Regions from separate parts of the Streptomyces sp. NPDC007095 genome, predicted to be linked through region 2. Evidence: riboswitches for the same ligand, from Rfam matches in the RefSeq annotation. Region 2 holds a riboswitch; each other region holds the start of a gene.

Region 1 (2,193 bases), on a different contig from region 2:
GCGTGCGCAGGGCCTCGCGCACGGGGACCCGCGACACGCCGTAGCGGCGCGCGAGCAGTTCCTCGGTGAGCCGGCTGCCGCGCTCGTAGACACCCGCGACGATGTCGTCACGGATCGCCGTGCATACCGAGTGCGCGGGAATGCGCATGACCGGACCTCCGCCTTAATCCCCGCGAAACGCGGTCGATTGACGCTTGTTCAGCGACTCTATTGCAGAGAGCCTGAATTTCCGATGGCGGGCCGGAATCCATGGATATTTTTTGGACAGACAGTCGTTCGAAACGACGAAGCCCCGGCTGTGGGGAGCCGGGGCTTCGGAAGTGTTGACGCCGGTCGTCGGACGTCCAGGGTGCGCGAGCGGCAGAGGATCACACCGTCCGAGCGTCGGAGGATCACGCCGCGCGAGCGTCAGACGTTCACGCCGTGCGAGCGGAGGTAGGCGACCGGGTCCATGTCGGAGCCGTACTCCGCCGTCGTGCGGGCCTCGAAGTGGAGGTGCGGCCCGGTGGTGTTCCCGGTGGAGCCGGAAAGGCCGATCTGCTGGCCCGGGGTGACCGTCTGCCCCACGGAGACGCCGATGGACGACAGGTGGCCGTACATCGTGTAGGTGCCGTCGTGCATCTTCAGGACGATCTGGTTGCCGTAGGCACCACCCCAGCCGGCCGTGACGACCGTGCCGGAGCCGACCGCGTGGACCGGGGTCCCGGAGGCGGCGTGGAAGTCGACGCCGGTGTGGCTGCCCGAGGACCAGAGGCTGCCGCCGGTCTTGTAGCCGGTGGAGATGTACGAGCCGGTGATCGGCAGGACGAAGGTGTTGAGGCGCTTGCGCTCGGCGGCGCGGGCGGCACGCTCCTTGGCCTCGCGCTCCTTCTTCGCCTCCTCGGCGGCCTTCTTGCGCGCGGCTTCTTCGGCCTTCTTGCGTGCCGCTGCCTCGTCGGCGGCGCGCTGCTGGGCGGCGGCCTGCGCGTCAATCTGGGCGGCGACCCTGTCGCCGAGGGTGACGGCCTGGGTCAGCCCGGTCTGCTCGACGGAGGCGTCCGCGGCGAGCGCCGGGGCGGCCAGGGTTCCGATGACACCGGTGGTGGTGAGCGCGGCGACGCCGACGGCGTTCGTGGTGGAGCGCTTCACGCGGCTCGGACGGCGGTGTTTCCCGGGGCCACAGGTGAACGCCATGTAGGGGCTGATCCTTTCCTTCCCTCTCGCCTACCGGGTTAGCTGACGGGTTCGGAGCAGGAAGGTCTCCTACGGACCCCCTCCAGGGAGGGCGTCCGATTCACCCCAGGGACTGCGTATGGGTCCCCGGCTCCCCTGGCTCGCGCCGTACGGGGACTCGGCGATGACTGTCCGGTGCCGCGGGCGCGGCGCACTGCCTGACGAACAGCCGCCCCGACGCTAGACGGGGCGTCTTTCAATCAACAAACGGATCACGGTTTTTGTAGTGCATGCCACAGGGCAGACGGGCAACCTCCCTACCAATACGGACATCTTGGGGATGAAGTCCAAGCGGAATCCGAGCGGAAATCCGAGCAAAAAGGGGCCCGGGCGACTCTTCAGTCACCCGGGCCCTACGGAGTCACGCTCTTCCGCTCCGCGTGCGGCTCGGCTTCCAGCCGGCTTCTACTGAGCCGCTGCTCCGCCGAACCCCTACTCCGCCGGAACGACGGTCACTTCACCGATTCCGAGGGCCTTGACGGGCTCCTGGATGTGCGCGGCGTCGCCGACAAGGACGGTCACCAGACGGTCCACCGGGAAGGCGCTCACGGCGGCCGCGGTGGCCTCCACGGTGCCGGTCGCGGCGAGCTGCTGGTACAGCGTCGCCTGGTAGTCGTCCGGCAGGTACTGCTCGACCTGGTCCGCGAGCGTGCCCGCCACGGCCGCCGCGGTCTCGAACTTGAGGGGCGCCACCCCCACCAGGTTCTGTACGGCGATGTCGCGCTCGGCGTCCGTCAGGCCCTCGGCGGCGAGGGTGCGCAGCACCTTCCAGAGGTCGTCCAGCGCCGGGCCGGTGTTCGGAGTGTCCACGGAGCCGCTGATGGCGAGCATCGCGATACCGGTTCCGTCCGGGGCGGCACGCAGGACCTGGCCGAACGCCCGCACACCGTAGGTGTAGCCCTTTTCCTCGCGCAGGACTCGGTCCAGGCGCGAGGTGAGGGTGCCGCCGAGGCAGTACGTGCCGAGCACCTGGGCGGGCCA
Region 2 (2,193 bases):
GCGGGTTGGCGGCGGGCCACGCGCGCGTGGAGTCCGATGAGCCCCACGCGCGTGTGCCGGGCGCCGGGGCGTCAGGCCGGACGCACCACGCTGTGGATGATCGACTCACCGCCGTAGAAGATCGACTCCTCGCGGACGTACGCGCCCGGCTTGGGGGCGTGGATCATCATGCCGTTGCCGATGTAGAGGCCGACGTGGCTGATGTCGTCGTAGAAGAAGACGAGGTCACCGGGCTTGATGTCGGCGAGCGAGACGGTCGTGCCCGCGTTCACCTGGTCGTAGGTGGTGCGCGGGAGGGTGACGCCGGCGGCCTTCCAGGCGGCCTGGGTGAGGCCGGAACAGTCGTAGGAGCCGGGCCCGGTCGCGCCCCAGACGTACGGCTTGCCGATCTGGGTGCGGGCGAAGGCGAGGGCCTTGTCGGCCTTGGCGGTGTACGAGGAGTCGGTTGCCGAACTCCCGGAGGTGCCGGCGGAGCCAGTGGTCGCGGAGGTGCCGGAACCCGTCTGCTGCTGGGCGGCCGCCTCCTGGGCCTTCTTCTCCGCCGCGGCCTGCTGCTGGGCCAGCTCCGCCGCCTTGCGGTCGGCCGCTTCCTGCTTCTTCTTCTCGATCGCCGCGAGCCGCGCCTTCTCCTCGGCGGTCAGCTTCGAGAGCAGGTCACGCGCCTCGGCGAGCTTGCGCTGCACGTCGGCCTTGGACGTCCTCAGCGCGCTCTGCGTCGTGGTGAGCGTCTGCAGGCTCTGGGAGGCCTCCGCGCGCTTCTTGGTGGTGGCGGCCTGCTCGGTGATGTAGTCGTCGACGGCCACCTTCTGGCGGCTGGTCAGCCGGTCCATCAACTGGGTCTGGTCGAAGTAGTCCTGCGGATTGTCGGCCAGCAGGAGGGTCGCGGTGTCGGGGGCGGAGGCCCCGGTGCGGTACTGCGCCGCGGCGAACGAACCCAGCTCCTCGCGCGCGGTGTTGAGCTTCTCGGTGCGCTGGGCCACATCGTCGAGGAGGGAGTCGACGCGCTTGCGCTGCTGCGCGGTCTTCTCCCTGGTCGCGTTGTACTTCTCGGTCGCCGCCTCGGCCTGGTGGTAGAGGTCGTCGACCTTCTTCTCGACCTCTTCTACGCTCGGCTTGGCATCGGCCGAGGGCGCGGCGTTCGCCGTCTGGGAGAGCAGGGCCACGGAGGTGAGGGCCGCCGTGGCGAGGGCGGGGGTCCGTATACCCGCTATGCGCGTACCCGTAGGACTCCACTTGCGGTGCGACGCCAAGGTGGCGACTCCTTCCGTCATCCGCCTACCGAGTTAGCTGTCGGGTTCGGGCGGGTGATTCCGGAAGGTTTGCCCTACGGTCCTTGTCCCAGCGGACGGTTGGACCGATTCACCCCAAGGTCGGTTGGGTCCCCGGCTCCGGCTGCCACGTGGGCGCACCGGACTCGGCGGAGGCCGCACGGCCCGGCGGTGTTCGCCGGTTGGGTCGAGCGGCCTGCCCGGCACGCTAGCCAACTCATAAGTGTTCTGTGAAGTTTGATGTGCGATATGCCCGATACATTTTCGTGACCTTGATCCTGGGGGCCCTTGATCGGGACTGACTGTGACTGACCGTAATGAAACGATCCTGAACGGTGACGGCGTCCGCGGCGGAAAGAGCGGCGGAAAGGGATCAGGCGCGGTCGCGGAAAGAGATCATGCGCGGTCGCGGAAAAACCGGTCGGGTTTCCAGGGTGGCCGCGGGTTGTCAGTGGGGCCGCCTAGACTCGGAGAGCGATGAGCAGCCTCTTTGATGACAGCTTTCTGGCGGACCTCCAGCCTTCCGGGGCCCACGAGGAAGAGCCCCCGCCGCCGCCCGAGGACGGGGCGCCGGAGCCGCTTCCGGACGACCTGTTCGGCGGCCGCTTCGACGTGCCCGCGAGCCGGGACGCCTACTACCGTGACGGCGCGCCCCGCCCCGCCGTGGACCCGGCGGCCCTGCTGGACGGGCTGAACGAGAACCAGCGCGCGGCCGTGGTGCACTCCGGCTCCCCGCTGCTCATCGTGGCCGGCGCGGGCTCCGGCAAGACCCGGGTGCTCACCCACCGCATCGCCCATCTGCTGGGCGAGCGTCATGTCCACCCCGGCCAGATCCTCGCGATCACCTTCACGAACAAGGCCGCGGGCGAGATGAAGGAGCGCGTCGAGCAGCTCGTCGGCCCGCGCGCGAACGCGATGTGGGTGA
Region 3 (2,193 bases), on a different contig from region 2:
CGCCGCGCCCGAAGGAACGCAGGGCACCGCCGCCGCGGCGCCCCTTCCTCCTCATGAACCCGCACTCCGGAGGCGGCAAGGTGGCGAAGTTCGGGCTGCGGGAGAAGGCGGAGCGGCTCGGCGCGCAGGTCGTGCTGCTCGACCCGGAGAAGCACCAGGACGTCACCGCGCTGGCCCGGGCCGCCGTCGCGGACGGCGCGGATCTGCTGGGCGTCGCCGGCGGTGACGGTACCCAGGCGCTGGTAGCGGCCGTCGCCGCCGAACACGGTCTGCCGTTCCTGGTGGTCTGCGCCGGCACCCGCAATCACTTCGCCATGGACCTCGGCCTCGACCGCGACGACCCGGCGACCTGCCTGGACGCCCTCACCGACGGCGTCGAACTCCGCGTGGACCTCGGCTTCGCCGGCGGCCATCCGTTCGTCAACAACGCCTCCTTCGGCGCGTACGCGGCGGTCGTGCAGAGTCCCGCGTACCGCGACGACAAGATCGGCACCATCCTGGACCTCCTGCCCGACCTGCTCACCCGCCAGCGCGGGCCGCGACTGACCGCCCGCGCCGGCGACACGACGCTCGACGCCCCGCAGGCCGTACTGGTGAGCAACAACCCCTACCGCACCAACGATCCGGCCGGTCTCGGCCGCCGCGAACGGCTCGACTCCGGGCTGCTCGGTGTCCTCGGCATCACGGTGGACAGCGCGGCCGAGGCCGCCGCGCTCGTACTGGACCCCGCGCCGGACGGACTCGCGGTCCTGACCACCCGTGTGGTGGTCATCGACGCCGACCGCGCGGAAGTCGAGGCCGGCATCGACGGCGAGGCTCTGGTCCTGCCCGCCCCGGTCCACTGCCGCGTCGAACCCGGCGCCCTGCGCGTCCGCGTCCCGAAGGGACGGCCCGGTGTACCCGAGGCCCAACCTCCCTTGGACTGGCGCCGGTTGCGGACGCTGGCGGCGACCATGGGGCGAACGGCGGTCGTGCGACATCCTGGTCGCAGCCGGAACGCGTAGACGAAGGTCACAATTACATATCGGACAGTTCGCGCTCCAATCTTCACACCAGGCACACAAATTGGCTAAGTTGGCGGCAGGCCGCACGACTCCCTCCGGCGAACCTCGCCGGGTCGCGCGACCTCCGCCGAATCCGATGCCCCTGTGGCAACCGGAACCAGGACCCAACCGACCTTGGGGTGAATCGGCCCGACTGCCCACTCGGGCAGGGCCGTAGGGCATGCCTTCCGGAATCTTCCGCCCGAACCCGACGGCCGACCCGGTAGGCGGAGTACGGAAGGAGTACGGCTCCCATGGCGCCGGAACGAACCCCGCGCCCTGGAGGCGGCAGCCTCCCTGGCATGCCCGACTCCGCACGCGCGACGGCCGCCCTCAGTGGCGCGGACGGTCCTAGCCGCGAGGAGGTGCAGCAGCGGATCAGCTCCCTCTACGACCAGGCCGAGAACGCCGTCGGGTTCGTCAACGGGACCCGCGCGATGACCACAGGGAGCCGAGGCCGCGTCAACCCGGCGCCGGAAACCGCGCGCAGGCGCCGCGACCCCGCCCTCGACGACATCACCAAGACCTGGTTCGACGCGGCGCGCACGCAGCTGGGTCCGTCCGCGCCGGCCAGGCTGCCGGCCGACCGGATGCCGAACCGCCGAGCCGAGGCGTGGCCCACGGGCCCGGCGAAGCGGCCGGAGGACGGGCTCACCAACCGCGGGCGGGAGTTGACCGCCCGCCCCGTTCTGGAGTTGACCGCAGGCCCCTCCGCCGAGGCGGCCGCCGGACCCGTGGCCGAGTTGACGGCCAGGGCCGTCACCGCGCTGCCGGCCGCGCCGGAGCCCGCGCCACAACCTGCGCAGGAGGCCGCCACGGCCCTGCTGCCCGCGGTGCCCGCGGTGCCCGCCGGGCCGGGGCAGTCCTCGTTGAAGACGTCCAAGGAGAAGATCCAGCGAAAGCTGGCGCTGGCCCGTGAGCTGGTGTCCAAACATGCCGCACAGTGGAACCCCGGGCCCGCGGCGGTCGAGTCACGTCCGGCCGAGGGTGCCTGGCCCACCCCGGAGGATCAGGCTCGCAACCAGGCCGCGGCGGAGTGGCAGCGACAGCAGTCGACCGCGCTCGGCCCGGACATGTCCCTCGGCGCCGGGATGCAGTTCGGCACGAACATGCCCACGGGTACGGGAATGCCGCTCGGCGCGGACACGTC
Region 4 (2,193 bases), on a different contig from region 2:
AGTCCCGAGAGCCCCGGCAGCCGTCCGAGTCTCCTCGGCCCCGTCAGCCCCGGCCGTCGTACCAGCCCTACCGGCCCAGCCAGCCCCACCAGTCCTATCAGTAGGGCCCGTTGACGTTGTCGATCGAGCCGTACTTCGCCGCCGCGTAGTTGCAGGCCGCCGTGATGTTCGCGACCGGGTCGTAGGGGTTCATCGATGTGCCCGGCACGTGGTACGCCTTGAACGTCGGGTCGATGACCTGGAGGAGGCCCTTGGAGGGGATACCGGCCTTGGCGTTGGAGTCCCAGTTGTTGATGGCCAGGGGGTTCCCGGAGGACTCGCGCATGACGTTGCGGTGGATGCCGTTGTAGGTGCCGGGGATCTTGGCGCGGGCCATGATGTCCAGCGAGTGCTTGATCCATCCGTCGAGGTTGTTCGCGTACGTCTTCGCAGAGGCCTTGGTGGCGGTGGGCGCCGAGGCCTTCTTGGTGGGGGTTTGGACCGTTTTGGTGCCCACGGTCAGGGTGAGGCCCGGGCGGAGCGTCGACGGGTCGGGGCCTATGACCGCGCGGTTGGCGACGTACAGCTTCGCCGCGCCACCGCTCGTGGGGTACTTCTGCGCGATCTTGGCCAGGGTGTCGCCCGCGACCACCTTGTACGTGATGAGCTGGACGTCGGTGGTGGTGGCGGCGGTGGGAGCGGCGGCCTGTGCGCAGGTCGCGCCCATGATCGGGAGGACGAGCGTGACTCCGCCCAGTCCCGCGGCGAGGATGCCCCGCGTGAGGATGCTGTGGGTCTTGAAGCTGTGACGTTTGCCTCGTGCGGACATGGCGAATTCCTCTCCGGTGCCTGCGAGGTGAGCTGTCGGGTTCGGGCGGGAGCTGCCCGGCCGCACCGTGTGTGCGACTTCACCCCTAGCCGTTCCGGTGTCCGGATCGGCGGCTTACCTGGGTCCCCCGCTCCTGCCGTGCGTGTGTGGGTGGCTGGGATATTCCGGTCGGCGGCAGGATTGGGCGGTCCGTCCGGATCGACGTGAACGTATGCGAGAGCACATGTCCGGAACAAGCCCTGATTTCCCGGTGTAGATCGCTTTCACCTGCGAAATACATGGGAGAAAATGCCCGATTAATCCGGAACGTGACACTCAACTTGCCTTGTGCAAAGGGGGAGTCGTCAAGGGGGGATAAAGAGTTCACCCCGTATGGGCGTGACCCAACTCACGCGACCAAGCAGAAATAAACCGGCACTGGCGGCAAATCGGACATCAGGCTTCGAGTGTCCCGGCCGGTGAGGCCGCGGGCGGAGCCGGGCGCACCTCCCACGCGGACAGATGCGTGTCGGGGTCGTCGTCGGGGAGCCGGCCGGCGTTGGGCTTGAAGTAGATGCCGTAGGCCCGGTATTCGGGGAGTTCGTGGCACATCAGGTCCGGGTAGGGGCCGAACTCCTGCCCCGCGTAAGCCCTGTTGACCCTCGCCACCGAGTCGGCCCGGGGGATCCCGAAGCGCGTGACCATCTCGTCGGCCATCTCGCGGAAGTACGCGAGCATCCCCTCGTCCAGGGCCATCAGGAACTCACCGGTCCGCGCCGTGCTCCTCGGGGTTGCCCATGACGCCGCCGGGACTCCAGCCCGCCGTCCGGGGGATTCTCCTCTCCCACGTCCGATGGAAGACCACCTCGTTGCCGTCCTTGCGGATCAGCTCGTTCGAGGTGATGAACTCCCGGGCGCCGCAGCTGAGTTCGGAGCGTGCCTCGACCCGGGCCTCCCAGGGCAGCTCCGGGCGGTGCAGACGGATCGACCTCGTCGAGCGGGTGCGGGCGGAGAGCGGGTCCGACTCGTCGATGGTGTACGTGTCCAGGGCGTCCTCCGTGCATTCGAGGCCGTCCGGGTGGACACGGGTGCCGTCCTGGCGAGGGTCGACCTCCACACGCCACTCGCCCCTCGCCACGTCACGGGCGACCAGGCGTTCGGGGCGGGGTTCGTCAAGGGTGGCCGGGGACGTCACTCCCAGGGGGTTCGGACTGCTCCGGCTCCTCGAAGGTGATCCCCGGGTCCGACTCGCGCGCTCGCACCGGAAGTTTCGAGGGAACTGGCCGCCGGGTCCAGGATGAACCCCGCCGCCGAGCCAGACTGGGGCCAGATCCATGGCCAGTAGGCGGAGGAGAGGGAGAGCCGGATGCGGTGGCCGGGCGGGAACGCGTAGCCGATGGCCGGCA

The links. A riboswitch is a leader RNA that binds a small molecule or an ion and turns the genes downstream of it on or off. The one in region 2 is predicted to bind cyclic di-AMP.
Positions count from the first base shown of each region.
Region 1: it holds a riboswitch for cyclic di-AMP, as region 2 does, so the genes downstream of both, ABZ656_RS32665 (M23 family metallopeptidase) here and ABZ656_RS03380 (NlpC/P60 family protein) in region 2, are expected to answer to the same signal.
Region 3: it holds a riboswitch for cyclic di-AMP, as region 2 does, so the genes downstream of both, ABZ656_RS14240 (hypothetical protein) here and ABZ656_RS03380 (NlpC/P60 family protein) in region 2, are expected to answer to the same signal.
Region 4: it holds a riboswitch for cyclic di-AMP, as region 2 does, so the genes downstream of both, ABZ656_RS00630 (LysM peptidoglycan-binding domain-containing protein) here and ABZ656_RS03380 (NlpC/P60 family protein) in region 2, are expected to answer to the same signal.

Region 1 covers NZ_JBEYFS010000114.1:25,401-27,593, forward strand. The annotation lists gene ABZ656_RS32660 (GntR family transcriptional regulator) at 1-148, opposite strand, end outside; gene ABZ656_RS32665 (M23 family metallopeptidase) at 409-1,173, opposite strand; cyclic di-AMP (ydaO/yuaA leader) riboswitch at 1,186-1,346, opposite strand; gene ABZ656_RS32670 (pitrilysin family protein) at 1,645-2,193, opposite strand, start outside.
Region 2 covers NZ_JBEYFS010000005.1:101,683-103,875, reverse strand. The annotation lists gene ABZ656_RS03380 (NlpC/P60 family protein) at 72-1,250, opposite strand; cyclic di-AMP (ydaO/yuaA leader) riboswitch at 1,257-1,430, opposite strand; gene pcrA (DNA helicase PcrA) at 1,746-2,193, shown strand, end outside.
Region 3 covers NZ_JBEYFS010000034.1:6,290-8,482, forward strand. The annotation lists gene ABZ656_RS14235 (diacylglycerol kinase family protein) at 1-1,004, shown strand, start outside; cyclic di-AMP (ydaO/yuaA leader) riboswitch at 1,120-1,289, shown strand; partial or broken gene ABZ656_RS14240 (hypothetical protein) at 1,346-2,193, shown strand, end outside.
Region 4 covers NZ_JBEYFS010000001.1:116,270-118,462, reverse strand. The annotation lists gene ABZ656_RS00635 (HAD family hydrolase) at 1-104, shown strand, start outside; gene ABZ656_RS00630 (LysM peptidoglycan-binding domain-containing protein) at 98-808, opposite strand; cyclic di-AMP (ydaO/yuaA leader) riboswitch at 813-974, opposite strand; gene ABZ656_RS00625 (hypothetical protein) at 1,244-1,543, opposite strand; partial or broken gene ABZ656_RS00620 (CocE/NonD family hydrolase) at 1,551-2,193, opposite strand, start outside.